Regions from separate parts of the Alteromonas sp. W12 genome, predicted to be linked through region 1. Evidence: predicted binding sites of a transcription regulator. Region 1 holds the regulator's gene; the other holds the start of a gene.
What was found. The regulator FliA, encoded in region 1, starts transcription of late flagellar genes. The targets are predictions, from matches to a motif close to CTAAAGNTNNNNNNNNNNNNGCCGATA.
Positions count from the first base shown of each region.

Region 1 (15,909 bases):
TGCAGGCTTTGCTTACTGGCAGTCGGTCCAAGAAAAGAGAAAGGCCGCAGAGCCCAAAGTGCCAGACAATGTGGTAAAAGATGAATCGGTTGCGCCTGAAGTGAAAGAGCTTGGCTGGGATGATGTTCAGCAGGTAGATACCATCGGATTGGAAGTGGGCTATCGCTTAATTCCTCTTGTCGATAAATCCCAAGGTGGCGAGTTGTTGACGCGCATTAAAGGCGTACGTAAGAAACTATCGCAAGAACTGGGTTTCCTTATTCCGCCTGTCCACATTCGCGATAACTTGGATTTAGAGCCCAACACTTACATCATCGCTATGCTAGGCGTAACGATAGGCGATTCCATCATCAGTCACGATGAAGAACTTGCTATTAATCCAGGGCAAGTGTTCGGTAAATTAGAAGGGCGTGCCACTAAAGACCCCGCGTTCGGCTTAGACGCAGTATGGATTAAGCCCAATAAACGGGAGCATGCACAAACCCTTGGGTACACAGTAGTAGACGCTGCGACCGTTGTAGCGACCCATTTAAGCCAATTACTCTCTAACAATGCATATCAATTATTAGGGCACGAGGAAGCTCAACAACTTCTTGATATGCTTGCCAAGCAGCATCCGAAACTGGTTGAAGGATTAGTACCAGACATTCTTCCGCTAAGCACCGTCGTGAAAGTACTGCAAACCTTATTGTTTGAAGGCGTGCCTATTCGCGATATGCGTACAATCGTTCAAACACTCAGTGAGTACGGCACGCGCAGCCAAGACCCCGATGTTTTAGTGTCTGCAGTGCGTATTGCCCTTAAACGTTTAATTGTCCAAGAAATTACTCAAGGTGCAAAAGAGATACCTGTCATAACCTTGGCGCCAGAGTTGGAACAGATGTTGCACCAGTCACTTCAAGCAGGTGGCGAAGATGGCGCTGGCATAGAACCAGGTCTGGCAGACAAGCTGCAAAAATCATTGCAGCAAGCCAGTCAGCAGCAAGAGTTAGAAGGAGAGCCTGCAGTACTCCTTACCTCAGGCATGCTACGACCCGTTCTGTCTCGCTTCTTAAAATATTCGGTTGTTGGGCTTCATGTTCTGTCTTACCAAGAAGTGCCTGACGACAAACAAATAAAAATAGTCAGTTCGGTCGGTCAATAATCTGACACTGGGTGATTGGAGAGGTTGCAATGAAAATTAGACGTTTCTTCGGCAAAGATATGCGTGAGGCGTTAAGCCAAGTTAAAGCTGAATTGGGCAGTGACGCTGTGATCATGTCAAATCGCAAAGTCGCTGACGGTATTGAGCTTGTCGCAGCCTACGACAAAGAACCTGAAGCGAAGTTGTTTACGCCGAAAGCGTCTCCACAAGCCGCTGCAAAAACACCTGGTCAAAAGGCAGTGCCTAGCTTGAGCGAAATCATTGGTGACGACGGTCCTGATAGCCTTAAAGCACTGCTAGAAAAGCAGCACGGTGGAAATAATGGCGTAGCGAGTCCCGCGCAACCTAACCAACCAATGACAGCAAATGCTAAGCACGCCAATGAAATTGCTTCGCACTTAGACTTCTCAGAAGCCTTTATTGACGACGTAGAAGCCCAGCAGTCTTCTCATGAACCAGTTCGTCAGAACGCTTTCCCAGAGCATCAAGCGTCGAGTATGGATGATACCGCTGTGACGCAGTCAGCGGAGCTTGCGCAAATCAAGGAAGAGCTAGCGTCTCTTCGCGATGTATTGCAATATCAAGTGGCCGACTTGATGGAAGCTAAAAACAAACGTCAAAAACCTGTTCATCAATATCTAATCACCCGTTTAACCGATATGGGGTTAAGCAACGCGTTAGCGAAACAGCTTATTAGCTATACGCCGTCACATTACAACGAACGAGATGCATGGGTATATCTTCTTAACCTATTGGCTAATCGCATAAATGTGACAGGAAACGATATACTTAGCGCACAAGGTGCTGTTGCATTAGTAGGACCAACAGGTACCGGTAAAACAACTACCGTTGCGAAACTTGCTGCCCGCTATGCGCAAAAATACGGTGCAGAGTCGGTTGCGATGATTACCATCGATACGTATAGAATTGCCGCCTATGAGCAGCTAGCGACATACGGAAAGATTATTGGCTGCACGGTGAGAAAAGCGCAGACTAGTGAAGAACTTGCGGATTTATTATTCCAACTTCGTCATAAGCGACTAGTATTGATTGATACGGCTGGATTTAGTCAAAGAGACAGTCGATTAATTAAACAAATTAAGCAGTTTGATAACGGACAAATGCCAAATGTTAAAAAATATTTGGTAGCGCAAGCAAATACGCAATATCCTGCTTTGCAGAGAATCATTCAAGCGTATGATGATATTGAACTAAGTGGCTGTATTTTCACAAAGTTAGATGAGTGCTACTCTTTAGGAGAGGTGCTTAGTGCAGCGGTTGAATACCAATTACCGGTTAGTTATGTCACCGATGGTCAAAAAGTACCTGAAGACATTAAGATTGCAGAAGCGAAATCTTTGGTTTCCGCTGCTGCAAAGCTTTATAAAAAGTACGGTTTGAATCATACTAGTGGTAACAACGCAATTAAAACAGCATAAGCAGTATGATTGACGACCAAGCGAGTAGCTTAAGAAAAATGAAGCAATCACGGTTAATCAAAGTAATCGCCGTCACCGGTGGCAAAGGTGGCGTAGGTAAAACAAACATTACATTGAACACCGCTATCGCCATGGCGAAGCAAGGTAAACGTGTAATGGTTCTCGATGCGGACCTCGGTCTTGCTAACGTAGACGTTATGTTAGGTTTGCGTGTTGAGAAAAACTTATCCCACGTGCTTTCCGGCGAATGTACACTTGATGAAGTACTAGTGACCGGTCCGCACGGAATAAAGATTGCCCCTGCCACATCAGGCACGCAGTCGATGGCAGAATTGTCGCCAACGCAACACGCTGGCCTAATTCGTGCCTTTAGTGAGCTGCGCTCGCAGATTGACGTGCTTATCGTTGATACAGCGGCAGGTATTTCAGACATGGTGTTGAGCTTTTCAAAAGCCTCACAAGACATCATGGTCGTTGTGTGTGACGAGCCTACCTCATTGACAGATGCGTATGCATTGATAAAAATTCTGAATAGAGAGCACGGTGTTTTCCGCTTCAAAGTTGTGGCTAATATGGTGCGCGACGTGCGAGAAGGCCAAGAGTTATTTAGTAAATTAAGCAAAGTGACAGGGCGTTTTTTAGATGTTGCACTAGAATTAGTGGCGACAGTACCGTTTGACGAGAACATTCGTAAAGCAGTGCGTAAACAAACAGCCATTGTCGATGCTTACCCAGGTTCACCTGCAGCCGTTGCAATAACACAGTTGGCGAGTAAAGCCTTAACATGGCCTATTCCAGCGCAGCCAGGTGGCCATTTAGAGTTCTTTATTGAACAGTTAGTTGCAGAAAAAGCCGTAGGAAGTCAGCGTTGAACAGCAAGGCAGCCGCTTATCAACAACAAACCGATAAAGCGCAGTTAGTCGAAAGACATGCGCCATTGGTTAAGCGTATAGCGCATCACTTGATAGCGCGATTGCCGGCTAGTGTTCTCGTAGACGATTTAATTCAATCAGGCATGATTGGATTATTAGAAGCCGCACGAAACTTTGATGGTTCAAAAGGAGCCAGCTTTGAAACGTTTGCCGGTATTCGCATTCGCGGTGCTATGCTAGATGAAATTCGCAAAGGGGATTGGACACCGCGTTCAGTCCACCGAAATGGCCGAGCGATCACTGAAGCAATTTCGCAAGTAGAAAGCGAAACAGGCCGCGATGCTAGAGATTCTGATATTGCTGATAAGCTTAATGTAAGCTTGCAGGACTATCACCAAATGCTTAATGAAGTAAATGCCGGAAAGCTGGTAGGTATTGAAGATTTAGGTGTGTCAGAAGATGTTATTTCGACAGAGCAAAATCGAGGTAGCGACGCACCACTGGAAGATTTGATGCAAGGCGCTTTCCAAAAAGCGCTTGCCCATGCAATTACGACATTACCTGAAAGAGAAGCGATTGTACTTTCGCTGTATTATGATGAAGAGCTGAACCTAAGAGAAATTGGTGAGGTTCTTGATGTAAGTGAATCGAGAGTCAGTCAAATTCACAGTCAGGCCATGTTAAAACTCAAATCACGAATGAAGTCGTGGCAAGCTGACGAAGAATAGAAATTAATAACAATTAACCCCTCACTGGAGGCTATTTTGGACAAAAGCATGAAAATTCTCGTGGTCGATGATTTTTCTACCATGAGACGTATCATCAAAAACCTACTTAAAGATTTGGGTTTTTCCAACATCCAGGAAGCGGATGACGGAAGTACTGCATTGCCTATGTTGCAGCAAGGTGATTTCGATTTCGTAGTTACCGATTGGAACATGCCTGGAATGCAGGGTATTGACTTGCTTCGCGCGATTAGAGCCGATGACAAGCTCAAGCACCTACCAGTACTTATGGTTACTGCTGAAGCGAAGAAAGAGCAAATTGTTGCCGCCGCGCAAGCAGGTGTTAATGGCTACGTTGTTAAGCCGTTCACTGCAGCAACACTTAAAGAAAAATTAGATAAAATATTCGAACGTTTAGGTTGATCCAGACGCTCACCAGAGAAATGAGGTTTACTGGATGTCAACGAATGTAAACGTTCCAATTTCGTTGGAAGAAGCAAAACAGCTTGTCACCTACCTTGAAGAGGGTGACAACGCTTCAGCCAATGCCCTATTAGAAGCGGCCTCAATGAAAGAAAACGTTGAGTTATTTGCCGAAGTAGGGAAACTGACGCGTCAGCTTCATGACGCGCTGAATAATTTCCAAATAGACGACCGCATTAAAAATCTCGCGACCGATGATATTCCCGATGCACAATCCCGCCTAACCTACGTAATTGAAGAAACTGAAAAAGCTGCTAATACTACTATGGATGCCGTTGAAGCGAGTATGCCTATAGCTGAAATGCTGTCGGCGCGCATTGAAAAGGTTATGCCTGAGTGGAAGAAGCTGATGAATCGCCAGATAGAGTTGGGTGAATTCAAGGCTTTATGCGCAGACTTAGACGAATTGTTGGAAGAAGGTTCGGCACAGTCAGCTAAACTTACACAGTTACTTACAGAAGTATTGATGGCTCAAGGTTATCAAGACTTAACTGGTCAGGTTATTCGCCGCGTTATCGACTTGGTTAAAGAAGTGGAAGACAGCTTAGTTAACATGCTTACCATGTTTGGTGAACGCGACGGTGCAGAACAAACTAAACCATCCAGCGTTAAGGCCGATAAGGTTGATGGTGTAGAGGCAGAAGGCCCTATCATTGATGCCGATAAGCGCGACGACGTCGTGTCAGGCCAAGATGATGTAGATGATCTTCTGTCTAGCTTAGGTTTTTAGGGGAGCGGGCGCATGTCGTTTGATGTTGACGAGGATATATTACAGGACTTTCTAGTTGAGGCTGGAGAGATACTTGAACAATTACAAGAACAGCTCGTTGATCTTGAGAACAATCCTGAAGATGCGGATTTGCTGAATGCAATTTTCCGTGGTTATCACACAGTTAAAGGGGGAGCAGGGTTCCTGTCTCTTACCGAGTTAGTAGAAATTTGTCACGGAGCGGAAAACGTCTTTGACGTAATGCGTAACGGTCAACGAACACTAACCCCTGAACTGATGGATATTATTCTGCAAGCCACAGATGTGGTGGTTGAAATGTTTGAACGAGTGAAAGCTCGGGATCCATTAGAGCCAGCAGATGCACACCTAGTAGACTTATTACACAAACTAAGTCGCCCGGAATCTCCAGATGAGAATATTTTTGGTGAACAAAGCGCGCCGGCGTCAGAACCTGAGCCCGCGATTGAAGAGCCAGAATTAGTTGTTGAAGAGCCTACTGCACAGGCACCAAGTTCTGGTGATAGCGGCGGTATTGACGAAATCACTGAAGATGAGTTTGAAGCGCTGCTTGATGAGCTTCATGGCTCTGGGGCACCAGGACAGTCCTCAGCGGCTAAAAGCGAACCTGCAAAGGCTGCTGCACCAGCTGCCGCTAGTGATAACGACGATATTACCGACGAAGAATTTGAAGCGTTGCTCGATGATTTACACGGCAAAGGCAAGTTTGGTGGTGAAGAAGCTGCGCCAACGGCAAATACACCAGCTCCAGCACCAGTTACGCCGAGTGCAGCTGGTGATGAAGAAATCACCGATGACGAATTTGAAGCACTGCTTGACCAACTGCATGGCTCAGGGCAAGGGCCTACCAAGCAAGGAGCCGTTTCAAAGGCGCCAGAGCCTCCTGTAGATAAGGCAGCAACAGAAGCGGTTCAAAAAGCGAAACAAGCAGCGCCAGCTGCGCCAAAAGCGACGCCTGCTCCTAGCGCCGCAGCGCCAGCTAAAGCAAGCGCACCTGCTGCACCAAAAGCAGCGCCTAAAAAAGATGAGAAGAAGGCGGCACCAGCTGCGCCTCCTGCTGAGACTACAGTACGTGTAGATACCAAGCGCCTTGACCAAATTATGAACATGGTGGGTGAACTCGTACTAGTGAGAAACAGACTAATAAGCTTGGGTATCAACAGTAACGACGAAAGCATGTCCAAAGCCATTGCCAACTTAGATGTGGTAACGGGCGACTTGCAAGGTGCGGTAATGAAAACCCGCATGCAACCTATCAAGAAGGTGTTTGGTCGTTTCCCTCGCGTTGTTCGAGACCTCGCTAGAAGCTTGAAAAAAGAAATAACCCTTGAGCTTGTGGGTGAGGAAACTGATTTAGACAAAAACCTGGTTGAAGCACTGGCCGATCCACTTGTGCATTTGGTGAGAAACTCCGTCGACCATGGTATTGAAATGCCTGATGATCGTGCTGCAGCGGGTAAACCGCGCATGGGTACGGTTCAGCTATCGGCATCTCAAGAAGGCGATCATATTCTTCTAACCATCGAAGATGATGGTAAAGGAATGGATCCTGAAAAGCTTAAAGAAATTGCCATTAGTCGCGGTGTACTAGACGCAGACGCAGCTGCACGTATGTCGGATGTTGAAGCGTTTAACTTGATATTCGCGCCAGGGTTCTCAACCAAAACAGAAATTAGTGATATTTCTGGTCGCGGTGTGGGCATGGACGTGGTTAAGACCAAAATTAACCAACTCAACGGCACCGTGAACATTGATTCACAGCTAGGAAAAGGCACGCGACTGGATATCAAAGTTCCGCTAACGCTAGCCATTCTTCCGACGCTAATGATTGTTGTAGGCAAACAAACCTTTGCGTTACCATTGGGTGCGGTGAACGAAATAATAAATATGGACATCAAAAAGACCAACACGGTCGATGGCCAGCTAACAATGATAGTTCGTTCAAAAGCAATTCCGTTGTTCTTCCTTGGTGAATGGTTGATTCGAGGTCCCAAAAACATCGATAGAGAAAAGGGACACGTTGTTGTAGTGCAAATTGGTACACAACAAGTAGGATTCGTAGTAGACGCGCTAATAGGCCAAGAAGAAGTGGTTATTAAACCGCTTGATGCATTATTGCAAGGCACGCCTGGTATGGCGGGAGCCACGATTACATCAGACGGTGGAATTGCACTAATTTTAGATATTCCGAGCCTGCTTAAACGGTATGCGCGTAAACCCATCAAGTAAGGCGATGAATTAACAGGAATAATAATCCATGGTCTTTAAAGTCCTTGTCGTGGACGACTCGACTTTTTATCGTCGTCGAGTAAAAGAAATACTCGATGGCGATAGGGAACTTGAAGTTGTTGGGGAAGCGAGAAATGGGCGCGATGCACTTGAAAAAGCAGAAGCGCTTAAGCCGGATGTGATAACGATGGATGTTGAAATGCCTGTCATGGACGGCATTTCAGCTGTAAAGGCCATAATGGACAAACGGCCTACACCTATTCTTATGTTTTCTTCGCTTACGCACCATGGTGCGCAAGCGACATTAGATGCGTTAGAAGCGGGCGCGCTCGATTTCTTACCGAAGAAATTTGAAGATATCGCGCAGGACAGAAAAGACGCATCGCGCTTGTTGTGTACAAAAGTACGCTTAATAGCGCGTCGTGGTATTGGTCTTAAGCGTCCGTCGTTTCGCTCTACAGAGGCAAGAAAGCTTCCTGATAATGCGCCAAAGCAGGCGTTCTTTAAAACATCAGGGTTGCTATCAGGGCATAAAGACGCAGCCAAACAGCCAACCGTTTCGTCTGTAAGAGCGACGGGAAAGCACTACAAGTGTTTGGCAATTGGGGCTTCTACAGGCGGGCCTGTGGCGCTTCAAAAGGTGCTGTCTCCTTTACCTGCAGAGTTTCCATACCCCATTTTGCTTGTACAACACATGCCTGGAACATTTACTACGGCATTTGCACAGCGTTTAGACACAAACTGTAAGATTAGAGTAAAAGAAGCCGAGCACGGCGACATTTTAAAACCAGGTCATGCGTATCTTGCTCCCGGTGGGAAGCAAATGTTGCTAGAAACCATAGGTGCGAATAAACGCATTGCCATTGTTGATGCAAGTGCGAGTGACAAGGTGAATTATAAGCCCAGTGTTGATCTCACTTTCAGTTCTCTGGCTAAAGCTTATGGTGGGGATGTATTAGGAATTATATTAACGGGTATGGGGGCTGACGGCAGAGAAGGATGCCGAATGCTCAAGGAAAAAGGCGCAACGATTTGGGCTCAAGACCAAGATTCCTGTGTTGTGTATGGTATGCCTCAAGCTGTAGCCGTTGCCAATATATCCAGTAAAAATATAAACATTGATGATATGAGCAGTTGCGTTCAAACCGAAATGCGATAGCAGTTTGAACAGTAATGGAACAGCAAATATGAAAGTGTGGACAGTAGCGAATCAGAAAGGTGGTGTAGGAAAGACTACCACTACGGTGAGCCTTGGCGGCTTGCTTGCACAGCAAGGCAAGCGAGTGCTCATGATTGATACTGATCCACATGCATCGCTGAGTTATTACTTCGGTATCGATGCAGAAGCGTCAAGTCATTCAGTTTACGATATTTTTATTAAGTCTAATGACATTACGGCCGATAATGTTATGGATTGTCTGTGCCCGACAAAGTTAGACAACTTATATGTGCTTCCTGCAACAATGGCGCTCGCGACCTTAGATAGAACGATGGGTAGCGAACAAGGTATGGGCTTAGTCCTAAAAAAAGCGTTGGCAAAAATCGCAGGAGAATTTGATGTTGCTATCATCGATTGCCCTCCAGTGCTTGGGGTGCTGATGGTTAACGCTCTTGCAGCGTGTGACAAGGTTATCGTGCCTACCCAAACGGAATATCTGGCGCTTAAAGGGCTAGACAGAATGATTCGTACCATGGAAATCATGGGACGTTCGTTGGACAAATCCTTTGATACTGTGATTATTCCAACTATGTTTGATAAGCGCACTAACGCGGCGCTTGCATCGCGAAAGCGCTTAATGAATGACTATGGTGAGCGCGTGTGGGAAGGGGTTATTCCCGTCGACACGCACTTCAGGGATGCAAGTTTAGTACAGCTTCCCATTTCCGCAGCGTACCCCAAAACACGTGGTGTGTCTGCGTACGAGAAACTATTAGCGGTATTGGAGAAATAACGAGAACATGAGCAAGCAATCGCCTTTTGCCCGTGAAGAAGTGATGGAGGCATACCTTGATAGCCTCCTCAAAGAGCCAGAAGCACCGGAAGATGTGACTGCGCGCACGGCAAAATTGCTCGAGCAGGCTTCTCAGCAGATGGCTGAAACGGCACTTGCTTCTACCGCCAATGAAAGTGAGCCGCAATCGAATGAACAAGAAGCGATAGCGGAAAAGGTTACATCGTTAATTGAAACGCAAAAAGCAGAGACAATTGAAGATGAACAGCAACAGTCTCACGCAGAAACTTTAGTAGAAAATGAACAAGAAGCTGCGTTAAACCGCGCTGAAAAAACAAAAGTTCCACTAAAGGATACTCTCGGTTTTCGCTTTCAGGCGCTATTCTTTGAGGTTGCAGGGTTAACACTTGCGGTGCCTTTGACGTCGCTAGGTGGGATCCACCAAATTGAGAAGATTGGCCCTTTATTTGGAAAACCTGATTGGTTTATGGGTGTAATGTTGCACAGAGAGTCTAAACTAAGTGTTGTTGACTCTGCAAAATGGGTAATGCCAGAAAAATATGACGAAAACCTCGCACAATCGCTTAACTACCGATATCTTATAATGTTAGGGGAAAGTGCGTGGGGTCTGGCTAGTGAAAAGCTAGTCAATACGGTCAATTTGACTACCGATGATGTTAAATGGCGCGAGTCCACAGGTAAGCGTCCCTGGTTAGCAGGGATGGTTAAAGAAAAAATGTGCGCGTTAATTGACGTTGAAGAATTAATATCTATGCTTAACAAAGGCTTAGGCAGTAACGACCAGACGCCATAGTATTGGGAGCCAGGTTCATGAGCGACGAAAGAATAAATAATAACGCCACCGACAGCAACGACGAAGTCCTTCAATGGGTAACGTATCGCTTAGGTGAAGAAACTTACGGTATCAACGTGATGCAAGTTCAAGAGGTCTTGCGTTATACCGAAATAGCCCCTGTACCCGGTGCACCTGACTATGTACTTGGTATTATCAATCTGCGTGGTAACGTAGTAACGGTTATCGATACACGTGCTCGTTTCGGATTACCGCCAACAGAAATTACTGACAATACCCGTATCGTTATTATTGAGTCTGACGAGCAGGTGGTTGGTATTCTTGTGGATAGTGTCGCTGAGGTGGTTTACTTGAAATCTTCAGAGATTGACAGTGCCCCTAACGTAGGTACTGAAGAGAGTGCTAAGTTTATCCAAGGTGTAAGTAACCGCGACGGCGAACTGCTTATTCTTGTAGATCTTAATAAATTGTTAAGCGACGAAGAGTGGGATGAGCTTAGCAACATCTAAATAAATGAATAGGCGGTATTGAATATAATACTGCCTACATTTCCCCAAGGGTTATGTCCATGGATTGGCAGCTTGCTGCACCTACCTTATTAGAACTCATACTGTGTATTCTTGTAGTTATACTCATCGCCGCGATGGGTGTGCTGTATTCACACGTTAAGCAGTTGCGTTCTGCATTAAGCGAAAGCGAACATGCTAACGCAGAGGCTATTGCCCGCACTGAAGCCCTTGCTAAAAATGCAAATAATCAACAAACTGAGGCGCAAGCACGCACCTTGGTGATCACTCGACACCTTCAAGAGTTAGACGAAAAGCAAACTGATATTGAAAACCAGCTTCGAGAACTCAAGCTTCAAGATCCTTCCCTACGCCTATATCAGCGTGCGGCGGACTTAGTCAAGCAAGGCGCTAGCATTGATGAAATTATTGAAGCCTGCGACATTCCTCGTGCCGAAGCTGAGATGTTGGTAATGGTGCATAAACAAAATAATTAGTATTTTTGAGCACCAGAGAAAAAAACGTTTAGACGTCTAGACGTAAAGATGTTGACATATCGCCAGTTATAGACACAATACAGATATTGTAATTTATCACTGGAGCCCTCTATGCCAATTCGTATTCCTGAGCAATTACCCGCGCAGAATGTACTACTAGGTGAAAATATTTTTACCATGGACATGGACAGGGCTGCCAATCAGGATATTCGTCCTCTTGAAGTCGGTATTCTTAATTTAATGCCGAACAAGATAGAAACCGAGGTACAGTTACTTCGCCTGTTATCGAACACGCCACTGCAAATAAACGTGGATTTAATTCGAATTGATAATCAAGCGCCGAAGAATACCCCGCAATCGCACATGGATGCTTTCTATCACGACTTTTCAGCGGTAGCGAATAAGAAATACGATGGCCTCATTGTCACCGGTGCGCCTCTCGCGCTTATCGATTACGAGGAAGTAAAGTACTGGGAAACCATGACCACCATATTGGAGTGGGCGCAGCGTCACGTGAACTCAACCCTTTACTTATGTTGGGCTGCTCACGCCGCCATGTATCACTTTTACGGCATTACACGAGAGCTTAGAGACGAAAAGTTTTCAGGTGTCTTTAAACATAAAGTGAATGACCCGAACAATGAGCTATTAAGAGGCTTTGATCCTTCTTTTTACGCACCACATTCCCGTTATGGGCATATTAACACCTCGTTGTATAACAGCGTCGATGGACTTAGTGTTGTTGCAGAGTCTGACGATGTAGGCGCTTATATTGTGGCGTCAGAAGATAAGCGCATGGTATTTGTAACGGGTCACCCGGAATACGATCCAGATACACTTAAAGACGAGTATTTTCGAGATATTGCCGCGGGACAAACGCCAGTAATTCCAAAAAACTATTTTGAAGGGGATGATCCAGCCAAGTCTCCTATTGTACAGTGGCGCTCACACGGCAGCCTATTGTTTACAAACTGGCTGAATTATTATGTCTATCAGACCACGCCTTACGATTTAAGTCAGCTTGCTGAAAAGTCACAGCCAAAGAGGTAGCACGTGAGCCAAAGACCAAATTCTAGCGCGCAAGCAACGCTTACAGAAGCCGCTAAAAAGCGCATCCTTATATTAGACGGCGCCATGGGCACCATGATCCAGCGCCATAAGTTAGAAGAAGAAGATTATCGCGGAACACAGTTTGCCAACTGGCACTGCGATGTTAAGGGTAACAACGATTTGTTGGTTCTTACTCAGCCCGATATCATCTATCAAATTCACTGTGATTACTTTGAAGCTGGTGCGGACATTATTGAAACGAATACGTTTAATGCTACGACTATCGCTATGGCAGATTACGATATGCAGGCTCAATCCCGTGATATTAATTTAGCTGCAGCTAAATTGGCACGTAAAGCTGCCGATGAGTTCACAGCAAAGACACCCGACAAACCCCGTTTCGTGGCAGGTGTACTTGGCCCAACAAATCGCACTGCTTCAATTTCGCCTGACGTTAACGACCCAGGCAAACGCAATGTTACTTTTGACGAACTCGTGGAAGCGTATAGCGAGTCTACCGAAGCGCTAATTGAAGGCGGTGCAGATTTAATCATGCTGGAAACCATCTTCGATACACTTAATGCGAAAGCGGCAGCCTATGCGGTAGAGTCGGTTTTTGAAAAGCTGGGTATATCGCTACCCGTTATGGTGTCTGGCACGATTACCGATGCCTCAGGGCGCACGCTGTCTGGTCAAACCGCGGAAGCGTTTTATTATTCCATGCGACACATCAGTCCATTCTCATTCGGCTTAAACTGTGCTCTTGGACCAGACTTACTGCGCCAATACGTGGATGAAGTGGCTTCTGTTAGTGAGTGCTTAATTTCAGCGCACCCTAACGCTGGTTTACCCAACGAGTTTGGTGAATACGACATGGAAGGCCCTGAAATGGCCGAGCACATCAAAGAATGGGCGCAGTCTGGGCTAGTGAATATTGTAGGTGGCTGCTGCGGCAGTACGCCGGAACACATTCGCGATATTGCTAACGCGGTCAATGGAATTGCGCCAAGAAAAGTGCCACAGTTTGAACCCAAAATGCGTTTGTCAGGCCTAGAGCCGTTTGTACACTAGGAGGGCATTATGAGCGCAGAATTTTCTACATTTATTAATATCGGTGAGCGTACCAACGTAACAGGCTCCGCTCGTTTTAAACGACTTATTCTTGAAGGTGATTATGAAACTGCACTTGATGTCGCAAGGCAACAAGTAGAGAACGGCGCGCAGATCATCGATATCAATATGGATGAGGCCATGCTTGATTCTAAGCAGGCCATGATCACCTTTTTGAACCTCATCGCCTCTGAGCCTGATATTAGCCGAGTTCCCATTATGATTGACTCGTCTAAATGGGATGTTATCGAAGCAGGGCTTAAGTGTGTACAGGGCAAAGCGATTGTTAACTCTATCAGCTTAAAAGAAGGGGAAGCGCTCTTCTTAAACCAAGCCAAGCTAATAAAGCGCTACGGTGCAGCAACCGTAGTGATGGCGTTTGACGAAACTGGTCAGGCCGATACACAAGCCCGCAAAGTTGAGATTTGTCAGCGTAGCTACAAGCTGCTGACAGAAGAAGTCGGCTTTCCACCTGAAGATATTATTTTTGACCCTAACATTTTCGCAGTAGCGACGGGTATTGAAGAGCACGATAACTACGCGGTTGATTTTATTGAAGCTACCCGTGAGATTCGTAAAACCTGCCCGTACTCTCATATTTCCGGCGGTCTTTCTAATATTTCGTTCTCGTTCAGAGGTAACAACCCGGTACGTGAAGCTATGCACTCGGTATTCCTATATCACGCTATTCGAGCCGGTATGGATATGGCCATTGTGAATGCAGGTCAGCTAGAGGTATATGACGAAATACCGGCTGAACTTCGAGATGCGGTTGAAGACGTGATTTTAAACCGCAGAAGTGATGCTACTGAACGCTTACTCGATATTGCACCGAACTATCAAGGCGACGGTAAAGCGGCCGCAAAGGAAGATTTATCCTGGCGCGAGCAAGAAGTGAATAAGCGCTTAGAGCATGCGCTTGTTAAAGGCATTACCGATTACATCATTGAAGATACTGAAGAAGCGCGTCAACAAGCTGAGCGTCCGTTACATGTTATTGAAGGGCCGTTAATGGACGGCATGAACGTAGTAGGGGATTTGTTCGGCGAAGGAAAAATGTTTCTTCCTCAGGTAGTAAAATCGGCCCGTGTAATGAAAAAGGCGGTAGCCCATTTACAGCCATACATTGAAGAAGAAAAGTCAGACGATGCGAAAAGCAACGGTAAAATTCTTCTCGCTACGGTAAAAGGTGACGTTCACGATATCGGTAAAAATATCGTAGGCGTGGTACTTCAGTGCAATAACTTTGAAGTGATTGATCTTGGCGTAATGGTGCCAGCGGCGACAATCTTACAAACCGCTAAAGATGAAAACGTTGATATGATAGGCCTGTCGGGCCTTATTACACCTTCACTAGATGAAATGGTTCACGTTGCCAAAGAAATGGAGCGTCAGGGCTTTGATATCCCGCTGCTTATTGGCGGGGCGACTACGTCTAAAGCGCACACTGCGGTAAAAATTGAACAAAACTACCATGCGCCTGTAGCCTATGTTCCAAATGCTAGTAGAGCAGTAGGCGTATGTCAGCGCCTTCTAAACAAAACGTCCCGCGAGATTTACGCGCAGGAATTGGCAAAAGAATACGATACGGTACGTGAACAGCACGCCCGTAAAAAGCCGCGCAGCAAGCCGGTGACATTAGCTCAAGCCAGAGAAAACGCTTTTAAGCCAGATTTTACGACTTTACCAGTAAAGCCTGCGAACCTAGGTGTAACACCGGTAACCGCCGATTTGGCTACGCTGCGCAACTACATTGATTGGACGCCATTTTTCTTAACCTGGTCTTTGGCAGGCAAGTACCCACGTATACTTGAAGATGAGGTGGTGGGAGAGCAGGCACAGTCATTGTTTAACGACGCCAACGCCATGCTGGATAAAATTATCGAAGAGAACAGCCTTCAGGCGAAAGGCGTTATCGGCTTGTTTCCTGCCAACCGCGTTGATGACGATGTTGAAATTTATACCGATGAGTCGAGAAACCAGATTCAAGGTGTTGCCCATCACTTGCGTCAGCAAACCCTAAAAGACAAATTCGCTAATTATTGTTTAGCAGACTTTGTAGCTGAAAAGTCGAGTGGCATAAATGATTATGTGGGCGCTTTTGCCGTCACCGGCGGTATAGGTGAAGACGAGCTTGCTGATAGCTATATTCAGACTGGCGATGACTACAACGGCATTATGGTTAAAGCGGTGGCAGACAGGCTTGCCGAAGCGTTTGCGGAATATCTGCACGAGCAAGTGCGTAAGCATTACTGGGGTTACGCCGCTGACGAATCACTAAGTAACGAAGAACTTATTCGCGAAAAATACCAAGGCATTCGACCGGCACCAGGCTACGCC
Region 1 covers NZ_LQXH01000001.1:627,425-643,333, forward strand. The annotation lists gene flhA (flagellar biosynthesis protein FlhA) at 1-1,144, shown strand, start outside; gene flhF (flagellar biosynthesis GTPase FlhF) at 1,174-2,583, shown strand; gene AWH61_RS02555 (MinD/ParA family protein) at 2,589-3,455, shown strand; gene AWH61_RS02560 (RNA polymerase sigma factor FliA) at 3,452-4,183, shown strand; gene cheY (chemotaxis response regulator CheY) at 4,220-4,603, shown strand; gene AWH61_RS02570 (protein phosphatase CheZ) at 4,638-5,393, shown strand; gene AWH61_RS02575 (chemotaxis protein CheA) at 5,406-7,640, shown strand; gene AWH61_RS02580 (protein-glutamate methylesterase/protein-glutamine glutaminase) at 7,669-8,799, shown strand; gene AWH61_RS02585 (ParA family protein) at 8,828-9,592, shown strand; gene AWH61_RS02590 (chemotaxis protein CheW) at 9,600-10,406, shown strand; gene AWH61_RS02595 (chemotaxis protein CheW) at 10,424-10,915, shown strand; gene AWH61_RS02600 (DUF2802 domain-containing protein) at 10,975-11,409, shown strand; gene metA (homoserine O-acetyltransferase MetA) at 11,521-12,459, shown strand; gene AWH61_RS02610 (homocysteine S-methyltransferase family protein) at 12,463-13,530, shown strand; gene metH (methionine synthase) at 13,540-15,909, shown strand, end outside.

Region 2 (15,909 bases), on a different contig from region 1:
CGCGAAAGCACATCTGCAATTTCAACGTCCGTCACTTTATTTTTAAGTAACGTCGTCTCGCGAGTTTCGTTTTCAGCCGCTTGCTCTAACTTTGCTTCAAGCTCTGGAATACGGCCGTACTGAAGTTCCGACATACGATTCAAATCAGATGCACGTCGCGCTATCTCCAAGTCAAGTTTAGCCTGCTCAAGCTCCCCTTTAATGGTTTGAGTGCCCTGCATGGCGTCTTTCTCATCCAGCCACACTTTCTCAAGCTCTGCGTACTTGGTTTCCGCTTGCTCACGCTCTAGCTCAATCATCTCAAGTCGCTTATGACTCGCATCATCTGTTTCTTTGGCCAGAGCTTGCTCTTCCAATTTTAGCTGGATGATACGACGCTCCAGACGATCCATCTCTTCGGGCTTGGAGTCTATTTGCAATCGAATGCTAGACGCAGCCTCGTCTATAAGATCAATGGCTTTGTCTGGCAATTGGCGGTCGCTAATATAACGATGCGACAAACTTGCCGCTGCAACGATAGCGGGATCAGTAATATCTACCGAGTGATGGAGCTCATAGCGCTCTTTTAAGCCACGCAGAATAGCAATAGTGTCTTCAACGCTTGGTTCTTCAACTAATACCTTTTGGAAACGACGTTCAAGTGCTGCGTCTTTTTCAATGTACTGACGATATTCATCCAGTGTTGTAGCACCAACGCAGTGAAGTTCACCACGGGCTAACGCAGGTTTAAGCATATTACCTGCATCCATCGCTCCATCGCCCTTCCCTGCACCTACCATGGTGTGCAGTTCGTCAACGAATAAGATCACGCGGCCTTCTTCTTTAGCCAGCTCATTAAGCACTGCTTTAAGGCGTTCTTCAAACTCACCGCGATATTTAGCTCCCGCCACTAACGCGCCCATATCAAGGGCAAGAACACGCTTGTTCTTTAAGCCCTCAGGCACTTCGCCATTAATGATGCGCTGAGCCAACCCTTCAACAATAGCCGTTTTACCCACACCCGGCTCACCAATGAGTACTGGGTTGTTTTTGGTTCGACGCTGCAGTACTTGAACAGTTCGGCGAATCTCATCATCTCGACCGATGACCGGGTCGAGCTTGCCTTGTTCTGCTCGCTCGGTTAAATCTGTCGTGTATTTTTCAAGCGCCTGACGTACATCTTCAGCATTAGGATCCGTGACCTTCTGACCACCACGCATGTCGTCTATTGCGCTTTCAATAGCTTCTTTAGTGATATTCAGGCTTTTGAGGATTTCCCCCAAGCGCCCTTTATCTTGTAGCGCCGCTAGAACAAAGATTTCTGAAGTGATGTATTCGTCTTTTCGCTGCTGCGCTATCTTGTCACAAAGATTTAGCAAAATGCCGCTGTCTTTACTTAATTGAACATCTCCCCCAATGCCTTCAATACGAGGTAGGCGCTCAATAGCTTGGCTCAGTGCTGAGCGTAGCGCATTTACATTGATGTTTGCTTGGTCAAGCAAAGGGCGTACTGACCCGCCTTGCTGATTTAGCATGGCAGTCATTAAATGGACAGGTTCAATGTATTGATGATCTCGCCCCAATGCGAGTGATTGAGCATCGGATATTGCGAGCTGAAATTTACTGGTAAATCTATCTAGTCTCATAATTTCAACCTAATTAATGAACAACTATACCTGCGGTAACACGCCGCAATTACGAACATTTTAACTCTCGCTGAGTGGGTAATGATCTATGCGGAATGGTATTCTTTATGTTCTAGTTATGTAGGCTGCTCAATTGCGATTCAAGTATGAGATTAAAAAGTTAGCCAAAAAGATAACAAATAATGTATGAAGTTTGATCTAGCGCAACTGTGTGATCAGACTAAAACTGCCGCCTTTTTTCGAAACAATTTAAAGCAGGCCTATTACGCTAACTATACGCCCAGTCGTGCGCTTGTTTTGATGCGTAGCTCTTCGATGAGAGTAAAAACGCTGTTCGTCAGTGTAAGTACACAAGTTACTTTGTGTAATACTCTCAACGCCAGCTTGCTGCAATTGCACCTGTGCCACTAGAGGTAGATCTAATAAGTACTTCCCTCTATTAGAGCTATTGGCAATGGCACCGTCTATATGGCGAAACTTACTCGCCAACTGTGCATCAACTTCGTAGCAGGGCCCGCTGATTGCAGGACCAACCCAAGCGATGAGTTTTTTTGCGTCGCTGCCAAAGTGTGAAACTGCACTTCCGATAATGTTAGTATCGAGACCTTTCCAACCAGCATGTACTGCCGCCACTTCTTGACCGCTTTCATCACACAATAAAATGGGCACGCAGTCTGCGGTCATTACCGCACAAAAATGCGATGTTGAAGAAGAATACGACGCATCAGCGGTGGTATCTGCGCTCGGCAATGACACCACGCGGTTGCTGTGCACTTGCTCCAACCATGTGATCTTTTCACTATGTGGAATTAGGCTTCTATTGGCTTTCACTAGTAGGAGGTCGTCCCCCACGTGGGCGCCAACGTTCAAACCTGCAAAATCACCTATGCTTGTACCTCCCATTCTTGTCGTTGTGTATGCAACAACATTTGCGGGACATGACCACGCTGGCGTAATCAAATCCAGCGTGGATGAAATAGGTGAATTCGCAGCTGACAATGTCATAAGTTCGCCTTACTCATTAAAGCATATCTTGTGGATTGTCCGCGGTGTCCTTTTTCACGGCTTTAAGCAAGTCCTGCATATCTTGAGGTAGGGGAGCTTTCCACGTCATCCACTCTTCAGTTTCAGGGTGAAACAGCGAGAGCTGTGCGGCGTGCAACGCCTGACGTTGGAATCCGCGAAGCGCAGCGATAAATTCTTCTGACGCCCCTTTAGGAAGACGAGGACGCCCGCCATAAACTTGGTCGCCAAGCAAAGGATGCTTAATGTGGGCCATGTGTACGCGGATTTGGTGCGTACGGCCAGTTTCAAGCTTCAAACGCAGGTGCGTGTATGCGCGAAATTTTTCGATAACACGAAAATGAGTGACCGCTGGTTTGCCCATTTCACGTACTGCCATATGCGTACGTTTTGTTGCGTGTCTACCAATAGGCGCATCTACAATACCACCAGCGACCATCGTACCTAAGGCAACGGCTTCGTATTCACGACTCATTTCCCGACGTTGAAGTTGGTCAACAAGATGCGTTTGAGCAGGAATTGTTTTTGCTACTACCATTAACCCCGTCGTGTCTTTGTCAAGGCGATGGACAATGCCCGCACGTGGAACTTTGTCTATCTCTGGACAATGATTTAACAAGGCATTTAGCACGGTACCGCTTGGGTTCCCTGCACCTGGATGCACAACCAAATCTGCTGGTTTGTTTATGACTAGGATGTGTTCATCTTCATAAACAATGTTTAACGCGATGTCTTGCGCTTCGCTCGTTACTTGTACATCCATTTCGGCCTGTACAGTAACAAGTTCATCCATTTGCATTTTGTGGCGAGGCACGGTGATTACTTCACCGTTTACAGCAACATTCCCATCTTGGATCCAAGTTTTTAGCTTAGAACGAGAATATTCAGGGAACAAATCAGCCAAAACCTGATCTAACCGTAAACCAAAATGCGCAGCTTCCGTTGAAGCTTCTAATTGTATTGTGTTCGGCGACTGTGTCATAACACCATTGATTACGTCTAAAAAAGGGTATTATAACAAGTATTCACGCTGTACACTGCCTTGTTTACGTTTTTGTATGGTTTTTCTCATCGTTAGTACGTTAGAATGCAATTAAAGTGTTGTTGTTTAACACATGAGCTTAGACAGCGAAGTATTAAAACTGTTTAGCAGGAAAATAGAATTATTATGAAATCATTTCGTCTACTGGCCCCCGTTTTATTGGGTGCTATGGTATCTGTCGCAGGATGTAGCTCTTCAGATAATGAAGAAAAAGCCGTATTAGCTAACATGGGTGCGCAGCAACTGTACGACAGAGCAAAGCAGAGCATGGAAGTAGGTAACTTCAGCGCTGCAGCACAAACGTTAAGCGCGCTAGATTCGCGCTACCCGTTCGGTCCCCTATCCCATCAGGTACAGCTAGACCTTATTTATAGCTATTATAAGTCAGGTAAAAACGAAGAAACGCTTGCCACTATCGACAGATTTATTCGTCTGAATCCAAACCATTCAGATGTTGATTACGCGTATTACATGCGTGGATTAACTAACATGGAATCAGATAGCAACCTTTTCCAAGAGTTAATGAATATTGACCGTACGGATAGAGACCCGTCGAAGTCTCGTGCTGCGTTTGAAGATTTCCGCAGACTGATTCAACAATATCCAGATAGCAAATATGCCGCAGATGCGAAACAGCGCATGGTTCATATTAAAGACCGCTTGGCTCGCTATGAAATCGCTATTGCACGTTTCTACATGAGACGCCAGGCTTATGTCGCTGCAGCAAACCGTGGTCGCTATGTTATAGAGCACTTCCCGAATACCACTCAAGTGCAACAAGCACTCGAAATTATGGTTTCAAGTTATGAGCAGCTTGGCCTAGATGAATTGCGTAACAATGCGATGAAGACACTAAAGCTTAACTACCCTGACAGCGAATTTATTAGCTAGATTTGGCTATTCTGTTTTGCTAGAGCTTTATGCAACCAATAAAAAAACGCACATTTGTGCGTTTTTTTGTATCTGGATGTCACATATTGACTGCGTTCGCTTGATAGATTACTAGCGGAAAAACAAGTGACTAAAAGGGTTTAACAATCTTGCAAGGCCCGAAGTAAAGTGCAATGGCTGATCGACAATGCTAAATACAAGGCAGCCTTCTTTACCTTCGGATTTTGGCGTGTGCGTTTTATCACCATCCATGAAAATAAAGTCGCCGGTATCATAACGACTTAGCCCATCACTGAACTCACCATCAATGACTAATGTATATTCCGTTCCACGGTGCGTGTGCTCAGGTACACTACCACCACTTCCCATAAAGATAAAATTAGCTACACCTTGGTTTCCAAGGTCAACTGGCGCCTGCCACAGCTTCCCGACCAAACTTGACCAGTTACCTGTCTTATCGATGTAGCGGTGAAGTGTTCTGGGTAAAGTGAATACCCTTCCATCTAACTCGATGGTATTTGCGCTTGCCTGCGCCTGCAAGGCCGCCCGCCTCTTTACGGGCTCACGATACGCTGTGGGCTGTTCCATCAAAGCATTATTTTGTTTCGATGATGGGAGCTGCGTAATTTGGGATAGCATGTCACCAAACTGAAGTGACATTTCAGCTCTGTCGCTTGCCGATGAATTGGCGTTCGAAACCATTTGAGCAGCAAGACTTTCCGTTTCAATTTCAACAAAACGCTGACATTTCTCACACATGTCACAATGTGCAGAGACCATCAGTGATATAGCAGGTGACAATGTGCCCTCAACAAAATCTTTAAGTTGCTGGGCACTTGGGTGAAACCTAATCATTATCGTTTAACATGACCTTTAATCGTTGAAGTGCCAAACGTGTCCGCGACTTTACTGTACCTAATGGAATTGAAAGCTCATCGGCGACTTCTTGTTGTGACTTGCCATCAATATAGATAGCTTCAACCACTGCTTTCTGTTTTACAGGTAGTGATTCGAACAAATAGCCAATCTGCTCTAAAGTAACTTGTTCGTCAAGTGGCGCCTCGTTTGCATCGGCTGTTTGTTCGCATAAAACCGGCCATAGATCGTCAGAACAAACATCCTCTTTTCTATTCTGCAGCTTTCGAAGCATATCAAAGCGAATGTTGCGTGCGATTGTGAAAATCCACGTTGACGGAGAACCTTTTTCTGCATTGAACAGGTGCGCTTTCTGCCATACATTCGACATAGTATCTTGTACCAGTTCCATGGCCAGTGCCTCATTACCCATCTGTTTCAGTGCATAAGAACGCAGCCGAGGCGCGAAGTAGTTAAACACTCTCGCAAATGAACGCTTGCATCGGGTGTCTGCAACCGCGACAAGGTAATCAGACATTTCAGTTGCACACTCTTTAGGCTTGATTGTGCTGTTACTTTGTTCCAAAGGAATTCCAACTAACATAAGATTCGTCCGCTTTTCCGTTTTGGTTGTATCATTCTACGGCGTTATGACTTAAAACGTTTGCGAAAATCGCTAATATTGGATTACGAATTTGTAATGTCTTTATCCGACTCAACGACTAAGCGATTAGTGCAGAGAGATAGTTCAGTAAACTGGTGCATTCTCTTTGCGCTAAAAAGTGCTGTTTTTGCGAGCCGTCTACTGGCAATAATTCTAACCACCGATTTAATACCCAATTAGGGCAATCAAACTTTGGTGATTCATAAAGCGATGCCAACTCTTCGTAATTTCCAAATATTTCTTTAAGTCGCTCGTCCATAGGCGCTATTTGTTGAGGAGCCAAATCGCACTGCCAAGGTTCTAACACCTTGCAACTACCGGTACGAAGACCATCTTTTTCAACTTCTATGCTACTTACCTCAACTAAATGAGAACCAGCAACCTTTATGCCAAGCAACCCATCATCGAGCATGTCGAAGTCAACAACCTGCGCATAAGTACCTATTTTATGAATATGCTCATTCAAATTTTTGTCACCGTTAGCATTAAGCATACACATCACAAAGCCTTTATTTTCAGCACATGCCTGCTTAACCATTCGCACGTATCGTGGCTCAAAAATGCGCAATGCCATTCTACCTTCCGGCAAAAGGTGCGCAGATAAAGGAAATAAAGGAAAACGTTCTACACTCATACTCAGCACTTCCGAAAACACGAAAATAATTACGCAAGTGAGAACAATTAGGATCGAATGGGAAAATTTTTCACATATAAATGGAAAAACATGATCTTTAGCACGACGATTAATGTAATTTAGTTTTTAAATAAAACATTAACAGATTTCATATCAGAGACTTGCAATTTGAACGTGAAAATAACCGCGAATTTTTTTAAGCGTCGACATTACCGATATGCAAATCTGATTTTGAATTATGAGTTAAGGAAAGGCCATGGACGTCATTGGACGCTTTTGTAAAATTTACACAGACATATGTCAAATTTCTCCAGACGACATAGAACATATCTATGCCGACGACATACTGTTTATCGACCCAATCACTACACACCATGGCATTGATGAAGTAAAACGCTATTTTTCTAACTTATTGACGCAAGCCGAAAGCTGTAAGTTCGACATTGCGGACATTTTTACTTGCTCGCCCAATGGCTCAAAAGAGCATCCATCAAGTCATTCAAAGGTTACCCATATCGCAAACTGGACGATGACCCTTACGCTGAAAGATAGTGATAAGCAAATTACGCTAGATGGCACCACGCAACTTGGTGTCAGCGATGACAGCATTATTTACCACAAAGATTATTACGACTTGGGCGAAATGGTCTATGAGCACGTACCCATCCTAGGTTTTGTCGTAAAAAAAATTAAAGGGAAGCTAGCAAAGTGAAAAGTATTCTAATTACTGGCGCCACATCGGGTATTGGTAAAGCATTAGCAATAAAGGCTGCAAACAGCGGTTATCAAGTGATTGCCTGTGGTCGAAATGAAGACACACTCAACGAGCTCAGTAAGTACAATAATATTAGCGCATGCCAGTTCGATGTCACTGATCTTGACGATACTCGACGGGCGCTAGCAACGGTTAAGTTTGACATTGCTGTACTCAACGCTGGTACCTGCGAATATGTAGATATCGACAACTTCGAGCCAGACATGTTTCGCCGCGTATTCGAACCTAATTTCTTTGGCGTTGTTCATTGTGTAGACGCTCTTCTTCCACGACTTAAGCAAGGCGACAAGCTTGTGATTGTTGACAGCATGGCTCGCCTACTTCCTTTTACGCGAACGCAAGCGTACGGTGCGAGCAAAGCTGCCCTACATTATTTTACAAAATCATTAGAAGTAGACCTTCACCACAAAGGCGTGAAAGTGCAAGCGGTGTCTCCTGGATTTGTAGAAACGCCCCTCACAGATAAAAACGATTTTGAAATGCCAATGAAAATTAGCGCTGAAGAAGCCGCTGACGCTATGCTTAAAGGAATAGAGGGCAACAAACAAACAGTTTTCTTCCCTCGGTTCTTTGGTTTTATTCTGCGCTTTATGCATATACTGCCAACCCCACTGCAAAAGCGATTGTCGTTGGCAATGAGAGAAAAACAATAAGAGAAGATGAATGAACAATAAGATTGCCATCATTGGCACAGGTATTTCTGGTTTGACCTGCGCGCACCTTCTAAATAGGCAGCACGACATCACAGTGTACGAAGCAAATGACTATATAGGTGGTCATACTGCAACGAAGAAAATAAGCGACAATGGGGAAACTTACCATATCGATACAGGCTTTATCGTTTTTAATGATTGGACCTACCCTAATTTTATAAAGCTCATTAATCAGTTAAATGTTGGGTATCAACCAACAGAGATGAGCTTCTCTGTAATGAGTAAAAAGGCAAACCTCGAATACAACGGCAATAACTTAAACAGTTTATTTGCACAGCGGCGTAATATTTTGAGGCCTAAATTTTGGCGCATCGTGAAAGATATATTGACGTTTAACAAAGCGTGTAAAGCGATGGTCGCAGAAAACCGTAATACTTCTTCACTTACGTTAGAAGACGTCATTAGAGAATTAAAACTCAGCGATGACTTTGCACGTTATTATATCTTGCCTATGTGCGCCGCAATTTGGTCCAGCAGCTTAGAGCAAACGAGAAAGTTTCCACTCACGTTCTTTTTGCAGTTTTTCAACAACCATGGCTTGCTCAATATTACCGACCGTCCTCAGTGGTACACAATTAAAGGTGGGTCAAGCCAATACATTCCGCCTTTAATCGCACCATTTGAGTCTAAGATAAAACTATCGACGGCCGTTCTGTCGGTAGCGAAAAGCGATGATAAGTGGCAGGTTACCGACTCTTCAGGCAAGGCTGCGATGTATGATCATGTGGTATTTGCGTGCCACAGTGACCAAGCGTTAAAAATGATTCACTCACCGACTTCGCTGCATCGAGATATCCTTGGAAATATCCCTTACGCAGAAAACGACGTGGTGATGCACAAAGATATTTCACAGCTGCCTAAAAGAAAATTAGCTTGGGCGAGTTGGAATTACAGCTTAAAAGAAGACGCAAGTGAGGAAGCCCGCCCCGCTTCTGTCACTTATAACATGAATATTCTTCAACGCCTTGAAGCACAAAGCACCTACTGTGTAACGTTAAATAATACTGCGGAAATAGACCAAAAGAGTATTCTTCGAAGCTATCAGTACGCACATCCGCAATACAGTGCCAGCATGGTCAACGCCCAAGCAAGAAGAAATGAAATTTGTGGCGTAGACAACTTACATTTTTGTGGAGCCTACTGGTATAACGGTTTTCATGAAGACGGCGTAACTAGCGCACTTGATGTTTGTTCTCGCTTTGGTGAAGCCCTGTGATAGAAAGTGCCATCTACAAGGGTAAGGTTTATCACCAACGGTTTAAGCCTACTCAGCATAAATTTGACTATGACATTTATTTATTTTGGCTAAAGCTTGAGAGCAACGAACTCGAAACCTTGTCCAGTACGTTAAAACGCTTCTCTGCATACGACAAGGCTAGAGTGCGTTTCAAGCGTGAAGACTATTTAGGTGATCCCTCTTTACCTCTAGGTCAGGCAGTAATAGACAGAATGACAGAGTTAAACGGAGGGAAGACGCTTCAAGGCGATGTCTTTATGCTGGGACAACTGCGTATGTGGGGGCTGTATTTCAGCCCGGTGAATTTCTATTACCTACGCAATGCCGAAGGTAAGTATACACATATGCTTGCCGAAGTAAGTAATACGCCGTGGAATGAGCGTCATCACTACCTTGTAAATCTAGATACTCAAGACGATACGCCAAAAGCTTTTCATGTTTCCCCGTTTAATCCAATGGATATGACCTACAAATGGTCGATATCGCAGCCGTCGACTAGACTGTCACTTGCGATGGATTGTGTAAGAGACGACAAAGAGTTCAGTGCAGGGATTAATTTGACTAAATTTACTTTAGATAATGCGAATCTATCTGCGGCACTTAAACGTATACCCAGTATGACAATAAAAACTGTGGCTGGAATTTATTGGCACGCGCTTAAACTATTGCTTAAACGAACGCCACTGTATACACACCCAGAAAAAAGTCAGGAACAATAACAATGTCTTTTGGTGAATCTGTACTACTGACCACCTCAGAGGTCTCCTTTGTAGATAAAGCGTGTAGAACTCTATTCCTACAATGCTTAAAACAACTGCCTTTTGGCAGTCTAACCATTCAAGAAAACGGCGATGTCGTTGCGCGTTTCGGCACAGACGAAAGCGATTTGCGTGCAACGGTAAATATCAAGGATGTACAAGCCTATCGACGCTTACTGCTTGGCGGAAGTGTGGGCGCCGGAGAAGCATTCATGGATGGGTTATGGGACAGTGACGACGTAACAGCCGTGGTAAGAGTGTTTGCTAGGAATTTATCTACCCTTGACGAATGGGAGAATAAATTTAAATGGGTGACTATGCCCATCAACAAGATTCAACACTTTGCACGTCGAAATACAAAGGACCAAGCCAAGAAAAATATCGAGGCGCATTACGATCTGGGTAATAAGCTTTATACCCGCTTCCTTGACCCAACAATGATGTATTCGTCAGCCATATACCCAGATCCGAATGCAACTCTCAATGATGCACAAAATTACAAGCTCAAAGCCATTTGCGACAAGTTACAGCTTAGCGAAACCGATCATCTTCTAGAGATTGGCACGGGCTGGGGCGGGCTAGCCGTCTATGCTGCTAAGCATTATGGTTGCCGCGTAACGACCACTACCATTTCAGAAGAGCAGCATGCATGGGCAAAAGAATGGATTGCCCGAGAAGAACTTGAAAGCAAAATCACTTTGCTGAAAAAGGATTATCGCCTACTTGAAGGCAAGTACGATAAGCTCGTGTCTATCGAGATGATTGAAGCTGTAGGCAAACAATTTTTAGGAAATTTCTTTGAGAAATGCTCGTCACTTTTAAAAGACGACGGCCTAATGCTGCTTCAGTCAATAACCATTGATGACAGACGTTACGACAGCTATTCAAATAGTGTCGACTTTATTCAGAAATATATCTTTCCGGGGGGATTTTTACCTTCTCAGCACCAGCTTAACGCTCACCTGAAAAAGTACACTAATATGATGATTCGTGACTTACACGACATCGGGATTGACTATGCGAAAACATTGAACCATTGGTATGAAGCATTTATTTCTGCAAAAGATGAGCTTTTAAACGACGGTTATGACGAGCGTTTTATGCGAATGTGGACCTACTACCTGAAATATTGTGAAGGTGGTTTTTTAGAAAGAACAATCAGTACCGTTCAACTTGTGATTTCAAAGCCTCATTACAGACTTGATTTGGCTCGTGTTTAACAACGCTAATTATCGATAGTAGTGACAAAAAAAGCGGCGCCCTTTTGGCGCCGCTTTCTTGTTTGAAGCTGACACTAGGTCAAAGCACTACTCATCTACAACTGATATAGGCTTAGACAGCATTGGCTTACCCTGATTAATATTAATTTCAACGCGACGATTTTGCGCTCGGTCTGAAGGTGTAGTGGCATTTTCTACAATTGGATCGGTATCTGCCTTACCCACTACCGACATACGACTTTCGTCAAACCCTGGCGCGGTACGCATGGCTTCTGCGACCGCGACAGCGCGCTGCGCTGACAAGTCCCAATTAGAACGATAGAGTTCATTAGCAATATGCTGGCCATCACTGTGCCCTGAAATTTCGATTTCTCCAGGCACATCCGCCAACAGCGTACCTATTTTTCTCAACACCGGTTGGAATTGGGGCTGCAAAAAGGCCGAGCCCGCCGAAAAGGAACCGTTTTCACGGATTCGAATGGTTAACTGCTGACCCAACGATTCCATTTCCACCGAACCATCTAGAATTTGTTTTTCGAGCTGCTGAGCTACTTTTTTCATCAGTTCAGCCATTTGCGACTGATCGGTGCTTTGTTCAGCCGATGAAGACGATTCTGTAGCAGTTTGTTGAGATTGTCCGCCACGCTGCTCGCCGCGCTGCTTCTGCCTTCCGCCGGCAGAATCCTCATTACCAGCCTGAAATTCCAGCATTTGCTGGGTCATTTCGTTAGTTTGCTGCTGAATGGACTCAATAGGCGTAGGGTCAGGCTTGCCAGGACGAAACTCCATTGCAATAACACTGGTACCCTTTGGAATATCTTTTACTTCAATTTTATTTTGCACACCAAAGGCAAACTTCATAGAGCCTGCAATTTGTTTAAACTTCAGTACGTCCATTTCCGAAAACGAAAGTAGCAGTACAAAGAAGCACATAAGCAATGACATTAAGTCTGCGAAGGTTACCATCCAGGCTGGAAGTCCCTCGGGGGGACATTTTGGGCATTCTTCTTCGGCCATTACTCTTCCTCTGCGCTTCCGCGTTTACTCGCCGCAAGGTAGTTCTTTAATACCCCTTCGATAACACGTGGGTTCTGGCCGTCGGCAATACCCACAATACCGTCAAGAACAAGACTCTGGTTTAACTTCTCTTCTCCAGCTCTTACCGCCAGTTTAAAGGCAATTGGCAAACACACGACGTTGGCAAAAAAGGCACCATAAAGCGTGGTTAATAGCGCTACCGCCATGGCAGGGCCGATGGCTTTAGGGTCATCCATGTTTGAAAGCATGGCAACCAGACCGATCAAAGTACCAATCATACCCATCGCTGGTGCTACGTCACCCATTCCTTTAAATATAGAAGCGCCGAACTCATGCCTTTCCGTTGTCATAGAAATATCTTTAGCTAACGTTTCTCTCACCACTTCAATGTCGTGACCGTCCACCAGCATGTCCACACCCTTTTGCATGAACTCATTTGAAATTTCCGCTTCTTCTAATGCCAGAAATCCGCCTTTTCGTGCAGCGTCTGCCATTTCAACAATCTTTTCGATAAGCTCTTCAGGCGTTTCGATTTTGAACATGAATGCTTTGCCAGCAACTTTACCCGCACTGAAGAATTGGCCCAACGTAAACTGAGATAGGACAACAAATAGTGTTCCCCCGAATACAATAAGTATTGATTGCACGTCGATGAACATGCCCAAGCTGCCGCCCAGAATCATAGCCATCACTATGAAACCAATGGCGCCCAACATACCTATGACGGTTGCTAAATCCACTCACTCTTCCCCATTTATGCGCAGTCAGTGCTGTTAGTGTACAAATACCCTATCGGCAAAAGATAGAAATACTAAAACGACATTATTGAAAAATATCACATTTATTTGTTTATTATGAAGTAGGTTCTATGCAAAAGCGCAGCTTTGTCTTTTTTCTAAACTAAAATACCTAGCGCTTTTTCAGCTCCTTACTTTTTCCTTCACAGTAAATAACACGGTTACTTCTGAAAGGTTAGTGAACCCTGCATCGAATATAGCACAATTTGCTTGTATGTTGCCTTTTGAACTGGATGAAAAAAAAGCTATGTTACTGTGATATAGGCGATATACGGACAAACCATTTGACCCTTGTGCAACCCTCGGTTAATGTGCGCGGTATACGTATTTTGGCCACTATATTGAGTGTTTTTATGACGACAGAAAAAGCATCAGCGTCTTTTGAAGAAACTTTATCAGAACTAGAAGCTATCGTTAACGAAATGGAAAGCGGTGATCTGCCTCTTAATAAAGCACTAGAAAAATTTGAGCGCGGTATAGCACTTTCCCGCCAAGGCCAACAATCTCTTGAAAACGCCGAGCAAAAAGTAAAGATACTGCTCAGTGAACAAGGCGAAGAAACGCTCCACCCTCTTCCTGAAAGTGAACAGCCATAAATCGTTCATTTTTAACTAACAGGCAATCTATGAATTTTTCTGCTTTGCATCAGCAAGTTAAACAGCAAACTGATGCATCTCTTCTTACATTAATTGACGAATTACCCGATTACGCGCCGCGCTTAAAAGACGCAATGCGTCACGCCTTACTTGCTGGCGGTAAACGGATGCGGCCACTACTTGTTCAAGTAGTAGGTAACACCCTAGACGTGCCCAAAAAAGACCAAATGGCTATTAGTATGGCCATTGAATGTGTGCATGCCTACTCGTTAGTCCACGACGATTTACCAGCCATGGACGACGACGACTTGCGCCGCGGTATGCCAACCTGCCATATCGCCTTTGATGAGGCTACCGCTATTTTAGCTGGCGATGCGCTGCAGGCACTTGCATTTACAGTGTTAGCTGATGCGCCATTAAGCACGTATGCTGAAACAAAGCGTAGCCAGTTACTGTCTGTACTTGCGAAAAGTGCGGGTTACATAGGTATGTGCGGTGGGCAAGCTATCGATTTAGCCAGCACCGGCAAAACCATCTCGCTAGAAGAACTAAAACAGCTGCATAGATTGAAAACCGGTGCATTGTTAAAAGCCTGTGTTGAAATGGTCGCCATTGTTAGTGAAGGCTTACTGCCTCAAACTAAAATTGACTTAATGGCTTATGCCGCGGATATTGGGCTAGCTTTCCAAGTTCAAGACGATATTTTAGATGTGGAAGGCAGTAGCGAAAAATTAGGTAAGCCCGCGGGGTCAGACGAAGCGTTAGGGAAAAATACCTTTCCAGCCAAACTTGGTATTACAGGCGCTAAACAAGAATTAGAAATGCTTCACGATAATGCACTTCAAGCATTGGCGCGTTTACCCTACAATACTGACAGTTTAATTGCGTTTAGCGAGCTTTTGGTAAAACGCGACCATTAGCCACGCGCCATGTTGAAAAAGATAATAAGTACATGAGTTTAGATCTCCAACATTACCCAACGCTTGCGCTTGCGCAAACACCCGATAAATTGAGGCAGTTGCCCCAAGACAAATTACGCGAGCTCGCCGATGAGTTGCGTGAGTACTTACTTAACAGCGTAAGCCAAACCAGTGGGCACTTTGCATCTGGTTTAGGCACAGTGGAACTGACCGTCGCTTTGCACTATGTGTACGACACCCCCTTCGATCGACTGCTGTGGGATGTAGGTCACCAAGCTTATCCGCACAAAATCCTTACAGGTCGTGCAGAGCGCATGAGTACCATTCGCCAAAAGAATGGTCTGCACCCTTTCCCATGGCCGCCTGAGAGCGACTACGACACCTTTGCAGTTGGTCATTCGTCTACATCGATTAGTGCAGGGCTGGGCATGGCTGTGGCTGCCGAAAAAGAAGGCAAAAACAGAAAGGTTGTAGCGGTAATTGGCGACGGTGCTATGACCGCTGGTATGGCGTTTGAAGCCCTTAATCACGCTGGTGATATCAAGAAAGACATGGTAGTTGTACTTAACGACAACGAAATGTCTATTTCTGAAAACGTAGGTGCGTTGAACAGTCACTTAGCTCGCTTGCTTACAGGCAACTTTTTCAACTCTATACGCGATGGCGGCAAAAAGCTGCTAAGCAATGTACCTCCTATTAAGGAGTTTGCCAGCCGTGCAGAAGAACACATTAAAGGCATGGTTGTCCCGGGCACGATATTTGAAGAGCTTGGCTTTAACTACATTGGCCCTATCGATGGCCACGACGTAAATGGTGTTGTCGATACGCTACGCAATATGCGCAAGTTTGACGGCCCGCAGCTACTTCACGTAGTCACCAAGAAAGGTAAAGGTTACGCGGTTGCTGAAGAAGACCCTATCAAGTTCCACGCGGTACCAAAATTCAATCCGGCTGACAACGCTTTGCCAAAATCTAAGCCTTCAGCTCCTACCTACTCTGCAATCTTTGGGAAATGGCTGTGTGATATGGCGGCACAAGACCCTAAGCTAATGGCGGTAACGCCAGCAATGCGCGAAGGTTCAGGCATGGTTGAGTTTTCTCAGCGTTTTCCAGAGCAGTAT
Region 2 covers NZ_LQXH01000007.1:847,422-863,330, reverse strand. The annotation lists gene clpB (ATP-dependent chaperone ClpB) at 1-1,625, opposite strand, end outside; gene pgeF (peptidoglycan editing factor PgeF) at 1,875-2,630, opposite strand; gene rluD (23S rRNA pseudouridine(1911/1915/1917) synthase RluD) at 2,647-3,630, opposite strand; gene AWH61_RS11315 (outer membrane protein assembly factor BamD) at 3,817-4,581, shown strand; gene AWH61_RS11310 (ChrR family anti-sigma-E factor) at 4,693-5,436, opposite strand; gene AWH61_RS11305 (sigma-70 family RNA polymerase sigma factor) at 5,429-6,040, opposite strand; gene AWH61_RS11300 (LON peptidase substrate-binding domain-containing protein) at 6,159-6,734, opposite strand; gene AWH61_RS11295 (nuclear transport factor 2 family protein) at 6,991-7,446, shown strand; gene AWH61_RS11290 (SDR family NAD(P)-dependent oxidoreductase) at 7,443-8,162, shown strand; gene AWH61_RS11285 (NAD(P)/FAD-dependent oxidoreductase) at 8,173-9,438, shown strand; gene AWH61_RS11280 (DUF1365 domain-containing protein) at 9,435-10,178, shown strand; gene AWH61_RS11275 (SAM-dependent methyltransferase) at 10,181-11,437, shown strand; gene AWH61_RS11270 (flagellar motor protein MotB) at 11,525-12,454, opposite strand; gene pomA (flagellar motor protein PomA) at 12,454-13,215, opposite strand; gene xseB (exodeoxyribonuclease VII small subunit) at 13,626-13,868, shown strand; gene AWH61_RS11255 (farnesyl diphosphate synthase) at 13,898-14,788, shown strand; gene dxs (1-deoxy-D-xylulose-5-phosphate synthase) at 14,821-15,909, shown strand, end outside.
Region 2: a site for FliA is predicted at 13,266-13,292, ahead of pomA (flagellar motor protein PomA). Genes of this name have one in related genera too.